DNA from 2 places in the Pontibacillus yanchengensis genome. Region 1 is predicted to be linked to the other one. Evidence: predicted binding sites of a transcription regulator. Region 1 holds the regulator's gene; the other holds the start of a gene.
What was found. Region 1 encodes Rex, which represses fermentation and respiration genes when NADH is low (regulators of the CRP and FNR family bind a similar motif). Its sites were predicted from a motif close to TTGTGAAATATTTCACAA; they were not measured.
Positions count from the first base shown of each region.

Region 1 (8,135 bases):
AATGATGACGCTATTTGTCGTAGCACGTTGTTCATGGCCGACCCTTGTGCAACTAGATGTTCTGGGATAGCGTTCATCCCTGCTGTCGTAGCTGGCATGTTACTGAATCCTAATCCCATGCCTCGGACTGCATTGAGAGCTAAGATAACCCAATAAGGAGTGGATAAACCAATGAAGCCTAATCCAGTCGTAGCACTGGCTAGTATAAGTAAGCCAATCGGAATGACCCATTTTGGCCCTTTTTTATCTAATATGCGACCACCAACAGACATAAAAATACCACTCGCAGCAGCTGCTGGTAAGAATAATAAGCCAGTTAGGACTTCACTCAATCCATATACTTCTTGTATCAACAACGGAAGTAAAAAGATTCCTGAGAACAAACCAATGGATGCAGAACCAGTTACAATCGTGGAAATGGCATAGGTAGGCACCTTAAACACCGAAAGATTTAGTAACGGTTGTTGCTGTTTATCTTCAAATCGAACAAAGGCAATAATAGCTACTATACCACCTACAATTAGAGCAATGTTACTCCACTGCGTTAGTGCCTCTAGTGTTTTTCCTCTTCCAAGAGCGTATAGCACACTCCCAACTCCAGCCGTAACAAGAACAAATCCGATATAATCAAATTTTAGTTCCGGGTTCGTCTCTGTTTCTTTTAAAAATTTCGTGGATAAGATAATCCCAATAATGCCGAATGGAATATTAAATAAGAATAGAAACGGCCATGCAAAGTATTGAATAATCACGCCGCCTACCGTAGGTCCAATAGCCGGGGCAACCATTGCTGCGACGCCGTAAATGCCTACAGCTAGTCCCCGTTCATTTTTCGGAAAGGCATTAAAGATAAGCGCCATGGCAATTGGCATCATCAACCCACCTGCTATCCCTTGTATGGCTCTTGATAAGATGACCAGGCCAAGACTAGGTGATAAGGATCCTGAAATGGAACCAACCATAAATATAATAAGTCCACTAATATATACTTTCTTCTTACCAAAGCGGTCTCCTAGAAAACCAGTAAGCGGCATGGTCATCCCCATCGCTACCATAAAAATGGTTAGCATCCATCCAACACTTACTGCGTCAGAATTAAAGATCTTAATGAAACGAGGTAACGTTGGATTCAGCATACTATTATTTAAAATGACCGTAAAGGTTCCAAATAGTACAGAAACCACAACAAGCCATTTCTTTGGAAGTCTACTCATTGTATCCCCCTTCCTCTTTTATTTCGTAACTCGAAGTATTTTTCTACTATACCATAGGCCCAAATAGGAAAGATAATATAATGTTTACCCAATTTCTTATTTATATGAAAAGTATGGATAGGCTACAACAAAAGCGCAAGTGCCCGTTTAGCGACGTATGGGCTGCGACCCACACGACGTGGGTTGGTTCAATGTTACTGCGTGACGTGGGCCTACAAGATGTAGGTCAGTTCGATGTCGCTGGGCGCTGGAGCTGGATGTAGCCTCTATAACCTATTAAATTATACAAAAGCAAATTTATTATACTTTCTTACACAAAACAAAAAACTCGCAAAATGCGAGCTTTTTGGTAACACCTTTTATATTATTCTTCAGGCTCTTCCTCTACTTCTTCTTCATCCATAGGATAATGTTTCAAAAAGTAAACTAGGGCCTGCAGCTCTACTGCTAAATCAATGTGGTGAACACGTACATGGCCGGGCACATTAATTCGTGCTGGTGTGAAGTTTAAGATACCGATTACACCCGCTTCAATCATGCGATCCGCGATTGCCTGGGCAGCTTGTGCTGGTACCGTTAAAATCGCAACAGAAACGTCTTCGTTCAAGCGTTCCTCCACTTCATCAATATGATAGACAGGAACACCTCCGATATCATCGCCTATTTTCTCAGCATTGGCATCAAAAGCCATTTCTATTTTTGTATTATTATTTTTCGTGAAATTATAGTGTAGGAATGCTGTACCAAGATTCCCTACACCAATCAGGGCTACTTTCGTTGTTTCATCTTGATCTAACGTTTTACGGAAAAACGTTACTAAGTAATTCACGTTATAGCCATAGCCTTTTTTCCCAAGTGCACCAAAATAAGAGAAATCTCTTCGGATGGTGGCGGAGTCTACTTTGACAGCTTCACTCAATTCTTTAGAAGACACTCGTTGCTTCCCTTGACTATGTAAGTTATTGATAAACCGATAGTATAGTGGAAGCCTTTTGGCTGTGGCCTGGGGTATTTTATTTTGATCTAATTCCATGGGTCCTCCCCCTCGTCTTCGGGCGATCTATGATAATCACCAGATTTACCACCTGTCTTTTCTAGTAAGTACGTTTCCCCAATAATCATACCTTTATTAAGTGCTTTACACATATCATACACGGTTAATGCAGTAGCAGACGCAGATGTGAGCGCCTCCATTTCCACACCGGTACTACCTTTTGTCTTCACCTTTGATTGGATTGTTAAACGATATCCTCTCGTTTCTTCTGTCCACTCAAAGGATACATCAATCCCTTTTAACGACAATGGATGACACATGGGAATCCAATTCGATGTATTTTTTGCTGCCATAATGCCAGCTACTTGTGCTACACCCAATACGTCTCCTTTTTCTAGTTTGTTTTCTGAGATGGCATTATATATTTCTTCATCCATCAAAACACTGCTACATGCAATGGCAGTACGAACGCTATCCTGTTTCTCTGATATATCTACCATATGTGCACGACCTTGCTCATTAAAATGAGTAAACTCACCCATACCAATACCTCCTTATACCAAAAGCGCAGGCGGGGAGATTCAACTTGTGTGGATAAGATACTTAGATCTTATCTTAAAGAAAAGCGCACGCGACTTGTTCAACCCAAGGGGTAGGCGCTAGAGCTGGACATGTAAGCGCTAGAACTTATCACTTTCTTTTCTTTAAAAAAGCTAACTCGCCCAGTCTTTACCTCGTGACAAGTACAGACTCTATTCGATAAGATCAAAGTAGCCTGTTATCCATATCTATTATATGCACTAAATTGTACCAAAAAAGATTCCTATCGTATATTATTCTGACATGCATGATGAAAGCGATCACCTTGCTTCTAACGCCAAGCATAAGATACACTTAACACATTGAGGTGAACGAGCATGATTTTATTGCAAGCCAATGATATAACAAAACGCTATGGCGCTGATCTTATTTTATCTAATATTAAATTAGAAGTACACACCAATGATCGGATTGCCATTGTCGGTCGAAATGGTGCGGGTAAATCTACCCTACTAAAAATAATGGCAGGAGAACTTCCATATGAAGGCGGAGAACTCCATAAACCTAAAGAAGCTACATTAGGCTATCTCGAACAACACACAGGCCTTGAATCGGATAAAACGATTTGGGATGAAATGATTAACGTTTTCGCTCATCTCCGTGAAATGGAACAAGAATTACGCACAATGGAACAGCAAATGGCTGACCCTGATCTAATAGAAGATCAAACTCGTTATCAAAAGTTATTAAAAGATTACGATGAAAAACAATTACGTTTCAAGAATGAGGGCGGATATCGGTACGAGGCAGATATCAAAGCTGTCTTAAACGGGCTCCAATTTAAGGAGTTCGACCTTAATACAAAAATTGCGACACTAAGTGGTGGTCAAAAAACGAGACTAGCGCTAGGGAAGCTACTTTTATCCAAACCTGATATTCTCATCTTGGACGAGCCTACGAACCACCTAGATATTGATACGTTAAACTGGTTAGAGCAATATCTCCAAGGGTATGAAGGAGCCGTCGTTATCGTTTCCCACGACCGCTACTTTTTAGATAAGGTTGTGAACGTTGTCTATGAAATTTCCCGTCATTCTTCTGAAAAGTTCCTCGGAAATTATAGCAACTACCTTGATCAAAAAGCTGCTAACTATGAGCGCGACTTAAAACGATACGAGAAACATCAAGCCGAAGTGAAACGGATGGAAGACTTCATTCAAAAAAACATTGCTAGAGCGTCTACAACGAAACGTGCTCAAAGCAAGCGAAAACAGTTAGAAAAGATGGAGACAGTCGAAAAACCGATGGGGGATGAAAAGTCAGCTAAGTTTTCTTTTGATATTAATCGTCGAACTGGGAATGACGTTTTAAAAGTAAGAGACCTTACGTTCCAATATGACGACATGAACAAGCCTGTCTTTTCCAATGTAACCTTTGATTTAAATCGACTGGATCGACTTGCTCTTGTTGGCCCAAACGGAGTAGGAAAAACCACATTACTCAAAACCATCACCGACTTCATGCAAGCAAACCATGGCTCTATTCAGTACGGCGCTAACGTACAGATAGGGTACTACGACCAAGAACAAGCCAGACTTCAATCAAAAAAAGAAGTGTTACATGAATTATGGGATGAATATCCTAACATGGATGAGAAAGATGTTCGTACCGTGCTTGGTAATTTCTTATTCACAGGAGAAGACGTGCTGAAATCAGTAAATTCCCTTAGTGGTGGCGAGAAAGCTCGGCTAGCGTTAGCAAAGTTAATGCTAGAAAAGTCCAATGTTCTAGTATTAGACGAGCCTACCAACCACTTAGACTTAGATAGTAAAGAAGTATTAGAATCTGCTTTAATGGACTATCCAGGCACAATCCTATTCGTTTCTCACGACCGTTACTTCATCAACAAAATTGCGACGCAAATTTTAGAGATGCAAGGAGATTCCACAACCCTCTATCTTGGAAATTACGATTATTATGTAGAGAAAAAAGAAGAGGAACAAGAAATTGCTGAGTTTGAGCAACAATCCAATCCCGACTTACAAGAAGCCACATCTGATAACAAACTAGATTATCAACAAGACAAGGCCCAAAAACGCGAAGCAAGAAGACGACAACGCCGTATCGAAGAAATTGAAGCAGAGATTGTGGAACACGAAGCGAAGATTGAGGAAAATGACGATTTATTATGTCAGCCTGATATTTATCAAGATCATGAGAAATCCCTTGAGCTGACCGAAGAAAACAACACCTGTAAACAAAAGATTGAAACACTTATGGAAGAATGGGAGCAGCTTCAAGAAGTGGAATAATACACACTCTAGTCCACATAGTGGGCTAGGGTGTTTTTTACTGTATAGAAAAAGTTTGTGTATAACTTCATACTTTTCAGCCCAACTTCAACGCTTTGGTTCTGACACAGATGGGTATGTGGATAAATATACACATATATTCCTATGAAAACGCATATATTGTCGATTTATAGTGGTGAAAATGAATAACCACAAGTTATCCACTACTTTTTACACAATTAATCTTTGAAATAGTGGGTTTTTCACAGGTTTATACACATTATCCACATTTGTCAACAGACTTATCCACATTTATTGTACACATCCACAACCTCACAATGACAAAACTCTACAAATTCTTATCCACATAACTGTGAACAACCTGTTGAAAACTTATCCTACATAAACTGTTTGCGCTATGCATAAAGAAAAGCGCAGGCGCCCTGTTCGACCCCTACAGGCTTAAGTAAACCCTCATCTTGATATGACGGACAACCTGCCATTGCAATCTCCCAAGTTTGGTAGAAACTATATAACTTACCATCGTTATACACAAGTCAACATTTAATAATCTATTAACAATAACAATGCTGCTACTCTATAAGTAACAGCATTGTTATTCATCTATTGGGAAGCTTTACTTCTTCTAGCATACTTCTCTAGTGTTAAAGATGGATTCCCATTGAGATCCCATCCTGCTCGGTGACCTTGCTCGTAAGCAATACTACCAGCAGCTGCAATCATCGCTGCATTGTCTGTACATAAAGACAATGGAGGGATTAGCAGACTCATCCCTTCTTCTTCACTGAATTGGTCATTCAGGCGCTCGCGAAGGCCTTTATTGGCTGCTACACCACCTGCTACAATCACTTGATTCACGTTATACTGTTTAGCAGCTTTATACGTTTTCGTAGCCAGTACATCTATTACACTTGCCTGAAAGCTCGCTGCAATATCTTCATCCTTATAGGTAATCCCTTTTTGCTTTGCATTATGAAGCGTATTAATAACAGAAGATTTTAAACCACTAAAACTAAAATCAAATGACCCTTCCTCTAACCAAGAACGCGGAAAATCAATCGTGGCTTCCCCTTGATGGGCAAGCTGATCAATATGAGGGCCTCCTGGATAAGGTAGCTTTAACGTACGTGCTACCTTATCATACGCTTCACCTGCAGCATCATCTCGTGTTTCACCTATGACGTCAAACGATCCATGCTCCTCCATCAGGATAAGCTCTGTGTGCCCCCCTGAAACGACCAAGGACAGTAGTGGAAATTCAAATTCTTGCTCCAAACGATTGGCATAAATATGACCTGCAATATGATGAACCCCCACCAACGGCTTCTGATGAGCAAACGCCAACGCCTTTGCTGCATTCACACCTACTAATAGTGCTCCAACAAGACCTGGACCTTCAGTAACTGCTATCGCATCTATATCGTCCATACTCATATTCGCCTGATTAAGTGTTTCTTCTAATACCACCGTAACTTGTTCCACATGATGTCGAGAAGCAATCTCAGGAACGACCCCACCAAAGCGTTTATGGCTTTCAATTTGGGAAGCGACAACATTAGCGATAAGCTCTTTCCCATCTTTCACAATCGCTACAGCTGTTTCATCACAGCTTGTTTCAATTCCTAATACATATTGAGCTGTTTTCTCCATTATAATTTCACCCACATTACTAAAGCATCCTCATGATTATCCGTATAATAATTTTTTCGAATTCCACCTGGAACTAATCCAAATCTACGATACATCTTTTGTGCTACAACATTCGATACTCGAACTTCTAATGAAAGTTGAATAGCACCTAATTGTCTTGCATGTGTCAAAACAGCTTTAAATAAAGCATTACCTAAACGTTTCCCACGGTAACTAGGTAAGATGGCTATATTGGTCACATGAGCTTCATCAATAATCAACCACAGCCCACAGTATCCAATAATGGTGCCTTCTATCTCGATTACATAATACAAGGCATAGGGATTATCATGCAGCTCATGATCAAATGCGTCACGTGTCCATGGAGTCGCGAAGCATTGTTCTTCTATTTTTAAAATATTATCAATATCCTCATCAACCATCTTTCGAACAATCGCATTACCCATCTTTCTGTTTCTCCTGTTGGGCAGCAAGCCATTTTGATTCAGCCTCTGCTAACCGTAAGTAATTAGGAGTAAGCTCATGGACAGAACTTGGTTCACGAGAGATGGCAAGTTTCGCAATTTCTCCCGCACGAGGTAAATGTACAGGTAAATCCTGTGGACAAACAGCCTGGTCCCCAAGTTGTTCTTTAATAACAGATTGGTGAGTGGATAATTGACTACTTATAAATAAGATTGGCTTCTCATATCCACGAACTCGTTCCAACCATTCAGTTAGTAGTATATTTACCTCATCTTCTACAGGTACTAGTTCACCATCCTCAGAGGCATATAAGCTCGTATATACCATTCCCCTCCTTGCATCAAAGAAAGGACAAATATATCCATTAAAAAAATGTCCATTACGTGCGATTACTTCCAAGCTCGAGATTGCTACAATAGGAATAGTCAAAGACCATGCTAATGTTTTAGCAGTCGTTAAACCAATACGGACACCTGTAAAAGACCCAGGGCCATTTGCTACAGCAATACGATCCAAATCCTGAGGAGTCATATTGGTTTCCTTCATCAAATGATCAATGGCTGGCATTAACTGTACAGAGTGGTTTCGCTTCACATTTGTACTATATTCGGCAATCACTTCATTCTCTCTGACTAAAGCAACTCCTAACGCCTGATTAGAAGTATCTATGGCTAGTACATTCATTTCATTAACTCCTCACAAACACGATCAAAATCTTCTCCCATCGGAGACAATTCAATTTTGCGTTCTGTTTCTCCAATGTAGGATATTCGAATATCCAAACGACGTTTTGGAAGATAAGGCTCTATGAAATGTGCCCATTCTACAACAGACACTCCATCACCATGAAAATATTCATCAAAACCTATATCTTCGTCACTGTCTTCTAAGCGATATACATCTAAATGATAAAGAGGCAGACGCCCCTCATATTCCTTCACAATCGTAAAGGTAGGGCTA
Region 1 is NZ_WMEU01000009.1:1,298-9,432, reverse strand. Features, by position in the region: gene GLW08_RS19085 (MDR family MFS transporter) at 1-1,214, opposite strand, end outside; gene GLW08_RS19080 (redox-sensing transcriptional repressor Rex) at 1,579-2,247, opposite strand; gene moaC (cyclic pyranopterin monophosphate synthase MoaC) at 2,238-2,750, opposite strand; gene abc-f (ribosomal protection-like ABC-F family protein) at 3,126-5,060, shown strand; gene tsaD (tRNA (adenosine(37)-N6)-threonylcarbamoyltransferase complex transferase subunit TsaD) at 5,664-6,710, opposite strand; gene rimI (ribosomal protein S18-alanine N-acetyltransferase) at 6,710-7,156, opposite strand; gene tsaB (tRNA (adenosine(37)-N6)-threonylcarbamoyltransferase complex dimerization subunit type 1 TsaB) at 7,149-7,859, opposite strand; gene tsaE (tRNA (adenosine(37)-N6)-threonylcarbamoyltransferase complex ATPase subunit type 1 TsaE) at 7,856-8,135, opposite strand, start outside.

Region 2 (8,135 bases), on a different contig from region 1:
TCAAGTTGTTGTTCTTTTGTTAATCTGACAAAGTTGACTGCATATCCGGAAACTCGAATTGTTAATTGTGGATATAATTCAGGATGTTCCATAGCGTGTAATAATGTTTCTTTTTCAAATACATTAATATTTAGATGGTGACCTTCTTTAACCGCATAGCCGTCTAGGATATAGACTAGATTGTCAATTCGATTCGTTAGCGTTTTACCAAGAGCTTTTGGAATGAAGCTAAACGTATTGGATATACCATCAAGAGCATATTCATATGGAAGTTTTGCCACACTGTTTAGCGATGCTAAAGCACCAGATGTGTCTCGGCCATGTAACGGATTGGCACCTGGAGCAAATGGTTCACCTGCTCTACGCCCATCAGGTGTATTCCCGGTCTTCTTGCCATATACCACATTAGATGTAATGGTTAGAATAGATAAAGTAGGAATCGCATTTCTATATGTTGGATGTTTTTTAAACTTATTCATAAATCGTTTCACAATGTCTACGGCAAGGTCATCGACTAATGAGTCGTTGTTTCCGTACTTTGGAAAATCACCTTCAATACGATAGTCCACTGCTAATCCTTCCTCATTACGGAGTACGTGAACTTTCGTATGTTTAATTGCGCTTAAGCTGTCAGCGACAACACTTAAGCCCGCTATGCCACCAGCCATTGTTCGCATTACTTCTGCGTCATGAAGAGCCATTTCAAACCGTTCATATGAATATTTATCATGCATGTAATGAATTGCGTTTAACGTGTTCATATACAATTTAGCCAGCCATTCTAGTACTAGGTCATATCGTTCCATTATCTCATCGAAAGCCAATATGTCTGATGTAATCGGACGGAGAGGAGGTGTCATTTGCATGTTTAGCTTTTCATCTATACCGCCATTGATTGCATATAATAGTGCTTTGGCTAAGTTAACGCGTGCACCGAAGAACTGCATCTGTTTGCCAATTTTCATTGCACTCACACAACAGGCAATACCGTAATCATCCCCGTACTGCTCGCGCATAAGATCATCATTCTCATACTGTATAGAACTACTTTCAATGGAGACTTTTGCGCAATACTTCTTAAAATTTTCCGGAAGTTTTGTTGACCACAATACAGTTAGATTAGGCTCAGGTGCTGGTCCTAAATTAGTTAATGTATGCAAAAATCGGAACGAACTTTTTGTTACAAGAGGGTCACCATGTAGACTAATTCCACCTATAGATTCCGTCACCCATGTTGGATCGCCACTAAACAATTCATTATATTCTGGTGTTCGTGCGAATTTCACAAGGCGGAGCTTCATTATAAAATGATCTATTAACTCTTGGGCTTCTTGCTCGGTCAGGGTACCCTCGCTTAAGTCACGTTCCATATAAATATCTAAGAAAGTAGACACACGACCTAAACTCATTGCTGCGCCATTTTGTTCTTTTATTGCAGCAAGATAGGCAAAATAAAGCCATTGAATAGCTTCTTGTGCGTTTTGGGCAGGTTTCGAAATATCAACCCCGTACGAGGCAGCCATCTCTTTTAATTCTTGTAGTGCACGGATTTGTTCAGCATGTTCCTCACGGCTTCTAAGAATTTCTTCTGTCATCACACCGTCATGTTCAAGTTGATTGTAATCTTCTTGTTTTTTCTCTAGTAAGAAATCAACCCCATAAAGGGCTACTCTTCGATAATCACCAATAATGCGTCCTCTACCATAGGCATCAGGAAGACCTGTAATAATTCCAGCCTTTCTTGCTTTTTTCATATCTTCTGTGTACACATCAAAAACACCTTGGTTATGTGTTTTGCGATAATCTGTGAAAATTCTTTCTGTCTCTTTATCTAAGGAGTATCCATATGATTCACACGCCATCTTTGCCATTCGAATGCCACCATAGGGTTGCATAGAACGTTTGAAAGGTATGTCTGTTTGTAGTCCTACAATTGTTTCTAGAGATTGATCAAGGTATCCTGGTCCATGAGAAGTAATAGATGATGGGATTCTAGTATCCATGTCCCATACTCCACCACGCTCAATTTCTTCTTTAGTTAACTTCATAACCTTCTTCCATAGTTCAACTGTCTTTGAGGTAGGAGCCTGTAAAAAAAAGTCATCACCGGTGTAAAGCGTATAGTTCTGCACGATAAAATCACGAACATCAACTTCTGATTGCCATTTTCCTTTACGAAAAAGTCTCCAAGGGGTTAGAGCAGTCGTAATCATTGTAAAACCTCCTTAAGGTTGTGTTTGGTTCTATTATCATTATATAGGAGATTTAATATTGTGAAGGTATTCACATATGAATGATTTATGAACTTTTTCTGGACGATAGTGACAAATATGTATAATGTTTAAAACAAATGTTTCTATAAGGGGATGAATGAAGATGAACATAGAGGAGCGAATCCGGCATCAAGATGCACTTAGTCAGAAATTATTGATGGACAATGGTGAACTATCTTCCCAAGAGATAACCGATTATTACATACAAAAAATCAAGCAATATAATTCTAAACTAAATGCAGTAGTACATACGATGTTTGAAGATGCTTCCATTACTTCAGAAAGAGCGAATACACATACCGGGACTTTAGCTGGTTTACCTTTTCTTATGAAAGATTTAAATCAAGTTAAAGAATATCCAGTATCTTCTGGTTCAAAAATGATGCAAGGTTATATTGCCAACGAGGATGATATATATGTAGAGCGATACAAAAAAGCTGGACTTGTATTTGTTGGGAAGACAAATACACCTGAATTTGGATTCCTTCCTACAACGGATCCTCGATACTTAGGTCCAGCACGTAATCCATGGAGTTTGTCCCTCTCAGCAGGGGGCTCGAGTGGAGGATCAGCGGCAGCAGTTGCATCTGGTATGATTCCTTTTGCTCATGGAAGTGATGGTGGAGGTTCCATACGCATCCCAGCCTCTTGTTGTGGTGTGTTTGGATTGAAGCCTTCCAGAGGTCGTGGTCCTTATGGAATTTATATGAATGATTTTGCGGTAAGTCATGCCTTAACAAGATCGGTCAGAGATAGTGCGGCGCTTTTAGATGTCATAAAAGGAAAAGGAGTTTATGAGGGGTATCCTTCCTTTGGGGAAGATGATTTGTTCTTAAATGAAGTGTACAAACAACCAAGAACGTTAAAGGTTGCAATTTCACCGGACTGGAATCATCAAGTTACCATCTCAGAAGAAAATCGTGCGGCTTTATATAATACGGTTACACTTTTGAAAGAGTTAGGACATGATGTTAGCTATGAGACACCAGAGTTTGACTTTTTTCAATTCGCTAAAGATTTTATTACTGTTTGGATTGGAAGTGGGTCGGTTATTATTAAGCATATGGGGTTACTTGCTGGAACAATACCGGGCGATGAAAATCTAGAGCCATTATCCTATGATGTCTATATGAAAGGAATGAGTTTAACAGCTCTAGAGTATGAAGAGGCACGAGTTCGGTTGCAACTGACAGGTAAAAAAGTTTTAGCTTTTCATGAAAACTATGATATCCTTGTCACTCCAGTATTGAACGGACTTCCTGCTGAAGTTGGAGCATTTGATAATCAGAAGGATGCTGAAGAAGATATGTTCGATACGATGCTTAATTATGTAAGCTTCACCCAACTTGCTAATGTTACCGGTCAACCGTCGATGAGTGTACCCTTATATTGGACAGAAACGAACATCCCTATTGGAGTTCAATTTACCGGCAGAGTAGGGGATGAAAAGAAGTTATTCCAATTAGCGGCTCAGTTAGAAGGTAAACAACCTTGGATTCATCGTTATGATGAGATTGATTTGATGAATACATAAATCCAGTCACAAGCACGCACTATATAAAAGTGTGTGCTTAATTTATGTGGTTTAGATAACTCTTTAAGCTACAATGGTCAAGCTGGAAATAGAATGGTATTTTTATAACTATCTTATGAAGCAATAACATCTTTGCAACAACAAAACGCTAATCATTTTTTGGAAAAAAGGTATGCAACTACTGTCATGGAGGCTTTTTTAATTATGTCATAGTGAGTTTGTCAAACGTGCATTTAGATTGTATTGAGAAAAGGGGTGTAACCGCTTTACTATAAAAGTACAGATAAAAAGAAAAAAGAGACGACAAAGGAGGAACAAAATCATGAGTGAACAACAAACGGGAATTAGAGCAAAAGTTCAAAAGTTTGGTAGCTTTTTGAGTGGCATGATTATGCCAAACATTGGCGCATTTATCGCATGGGGACTAATTACTGCATTTTTTATTGAAACAGGTTGGACGCCAAACGAAGACCTAGCTCAGCTTGTTGGTCCAATGATTACGTATCTATTACCACTATTAATTGCATTTACTGGTGGTCGATTAGTGCATGGACTTCGAGGTGGAGTAGTAGGTGCCACTGCAACCATGGGGGTTATCGTAGGTGCTGATATCCCGATGTTCATGGGAGCAATGTTAATGGGACCACTTGGTGGTGTCACCATCAAGTATATTGACAAGTTCTTTGAAGGAAAAGTTCGATCAGGATTTGAAATGCTAGTGAACAACTTTACAGCAGGTATCGGTGGAGGACTATTAGCCATGTTTGGCTATTACATCATCGGACCTATCGTAAATGGTATAACAAACGTATTAGCTTCTGCTGTTGAAGTACTAGTGAACGCAGGTCTATTACCACTTGTTAATATCTTTATCGAGCCTGCGAAAGTATTGTTCTTAAATAACGCGATTAACCATGGTATCTTAAGTCCAATTGCTGTGGATCAGGCAGAAAATACAGGACAATCCATTTTATTTCTATTAGAAACAAACCCAGGTCCTGGACTTGGCGTACTATTAGCATTCATCGTATTTGGTAAGGGCGTATCCAAGCAATCAGCTCCAGGTGCTGCTATTATTCACTTCTTTGGAGGCATTCATGAAATTTATTTCCCTTACATTCTTTCTAAGCCTTCATTAATTTTAGCTGTTATTGCTGGTGGTGTAACAGGAACATCAACATTCGCACTACTTAATGCGGGATTGACGTCTACACCTTCACCGGGTAGTATTCTTGCACTCCTTGCTCTAACACCAAAAGGGAACTTCATCCCTGTCATACTAGGAGTACTTCTAGCAACTGTTGCTTCCTTTATCGTCGCTTCCATTATTCTAAGATTAAGTAGTCAAGAGGAAGAAGATATTAATCAGGCTACAGAAAAGATGGAAGAAATGAAAGGCAAGAAAAGTAAAGTTTCTGACAAAATAAAAAGTGAAGAGTCATCCGAAGAGGTTGAAAACTCTAAGCAAGCAGTAGAGCAAGGACAAGATACTTCCGTTTCAGGTGAAGTACCTGATGTGGACCAACAAGAAGTGCAGAAAATCATTTTTGCTTGTGATGCTGGTATGGGATCCAGTGCAATGGGGGCATCGCTATTGAAGAATAAATTCAAGAAAGCAGATATCAATATTGATGTAACCAATATGGCCATCAATGATCTTCCAAGCGATGTTGATATTGTTATCACTCATAAAGATCTAACAGAGCGTGCCGTGCAGAAAGTTCCAAATGCTCACCATATTTCAGTTGATAATTTTCTAAATAGTCCTAAATATGATGAACTAGTTAGTGAGTTGAAAAATGAATCCTAAATAAAGTGGGGAAGAGTCTGGTTTACTGAATCAGACTCTTTCTTTGACCAAGGGGCTCTGAGTTTTTCTTTATAAGTAAAGAAAGCGTAAGTTCTGGCTCTTACATGACTAGCTTCAGCGCCCAGCGACTAGCAACTTTCTGTTCCTCTTTACGATAAGTCAATATCGAACCAACCCATATCGTATGGGCCCTAGTATATATGTTGCTAAGAGGTCACCTGAGCTATTGTTCTTACAATTAAATTTTGTCACATAAAGCAAGACGAAGTTGATTTTTCTTAGCATTGTATCTCTATTAGTATTCGTTTTATGATAAAAGTATAGTCCTGAATCATATTGCAGCTTCAGGAAGGGAGGTGGAGCAGGTGTGTATATGACAGGTCGTGAACGGAAGATAATCGAATTTTTTTTAGAAAATGAAGAAGTTCTTTCTATTAAGGATATTGCTGATACGTTAGAGGTCAGTACGCGTACCGTTCATCGAGACATTAAGGGCGTTGAAGAAGTGCTTCAACAATTTGATTTAAAACTCGAAAAGCTTTCAGGGCAAGGATTAAGGATTGAAGGTACAAAGGAAGCGAAACAACAAGTTAAACAAACAGTGTATCAACAAAAGATTATTGATTATACACCTGAAGAACGACAGGTTATTATATTGTCCAGATTGCTTGAAGCGGGAGATCCAGTTAAATTGGTGGTGTTAGCCAATGAACTTGGTGTCACTGTGGCAACCATCAGTAACGATCTTGATAAGATTGAAGGGGATTTAGTTTCCTCAGAGCTCCAACTTATACGTAAGAGGGGATACGGAGTTCAGTTAGAAGGTGAAGAAGCAAAAATCCGGGAAGTCATTAGCTACCTTATTATGGAGCATATGGATGAACTTGATTTCTTAACGTTTCTTCAGCAAAATATGGGGGACTATACAGAGGATTCATTAAATAAGGTATCCGAGCAGTTGTTAGGCCTTGTAAATAAAGAAAAGCTAAAGGCAATTAAGATACATGTTGATGAGGTCCGAAAAAGGTTAACTTATCACTTAGCTGACAATGCTTATGTAGGACTTGTTGTACATTTAGCTCTCGCGTTAGAACGGATTCAAAAAGGCGAAACGATTGGGATGAATCAAGAATATTTGAATACCCTTAAATCTTCAAAAGAATATGTCATAGCAGAGCACCTAATTAACAAACTGGCGCATACGTTTGACCTTTCGATTCCAGAAGCCGAGACAGGATATATTACCATGCATTTAATGGGTGCAAAAGCCAGATACAATCAAGGCCAGCTATTAGAGCATTCAAGTTTGAGCATTGCTTTTAAAGCAAAGCAATTGATTGCCACAGTATCGAAACGAATGGGTGTAAATCTGAATAAATCAGAGCGATTACTTAATGACCTTGTCGTTCATTTAAAGCCTAGTGTGTATCGCCTTCAACAAAAAATGGAGATACACAATACCTTAACGGAACAAATAGAGAGGGACTACCCTGAATTGTTTTATACAATAGAGGCTTCACTTCATCACGTTTTCCCACAATTTCAATTTCCAAAAGAGGAAACAGCTTTTGTCGTGATGCACTTTGCTTCAGCTTTACTCAATGTTGAGAACACAAGAGGTCTAAGAGTTCTTGTTGTATGTGCGAGTGGTATCGGAACAGCTAAGATTTTGGCTGCTAAATTAACAAAACAATTTAAAGAAATAGAAGAAGTCGAGCATCATTCCCTTTTTGATTTGAATCAAATTGATACAAAAGAATATGATCTTATCATATCGACTGTGGGACTGGTTGAGTATGAAGACTATGTGCAAGTAAGCCCAATTTTACCAAAACAAGACATTCACAAAATTGAACATGCAATAAGACGGGTACAACTTACCGGTCAAATAACGAGAAATAATTCACAATCAGTAGAAAAAGAGGAAGAAGACGAAACACTACAAGCTATACGCATGTCCATTGAGTCGGTTCAACGTTATGCCAATACGATTAGTCAACTTTTGAATGGGATAATGGTGCAAAACATCACTGCTCCAAATGTGGAGCTAACTATAGAGAAGGCCGCTGACCAATTGCAAAAGGCAGGGATCATAAAAGAGAAATCGCCAGTAGTTCAACACCTAATGGATAGGGAGGAAATAGGGGGGCTTGGGATACCAGACACTCATCTTGCTCTCTTTCATGCTAGAAGTGATGCCATTGATCAAGCCTCCTTCTCCATTCACATAATAGATGAACCGTTGACGCTAAAAGGGATGGACAACGAAGACATGAGCGTCCATACGGTTTTATTGATGCTTGCACCAAAGAATATGCATCAAGAGGGATTAGAGGTTTTGAGTTTTATTAGCTCATTAATAGTAGAAGACGAAGAAAGCACCAATGTACTTGAATCAAAAGATGAAGAGAAAATGATTCGGTACTTATCAAATCAGCTTCACCAATTCTTTAAAACCAAACGGTCATAAGGAGGAATTACAATGTCTACAATTTTAAAACCAGAAAACGTTGAATTA
Region 2 is NZ_WMEU01000001.1:725,300-733,434, reverse strand. Features, by position in the region: gene pflB (formate C-acetyltransferase) at 1-2,213, opposite strand, end outside; gene GLW08_RS03530 (amidase) at 2,377-3,807, shown strand; gene GLW08_RS03525 (PTS mannitol transporter subunit IICB) at 4,130-5,617, shown strand; gene GLW08_RS03520 (BglG family transcription antiterminator) at 5,991-8,087, shown strand; gene GLW08_RS03515 (PTS sugar transporter subunit IIA) at 8,100-8,135, shown strand, end outside.
Region 2: a site for Rex is predicted at 2,272-2,289, ahead of pflB (formate C-acetyltransferase). Genes of this name have one in related genera too.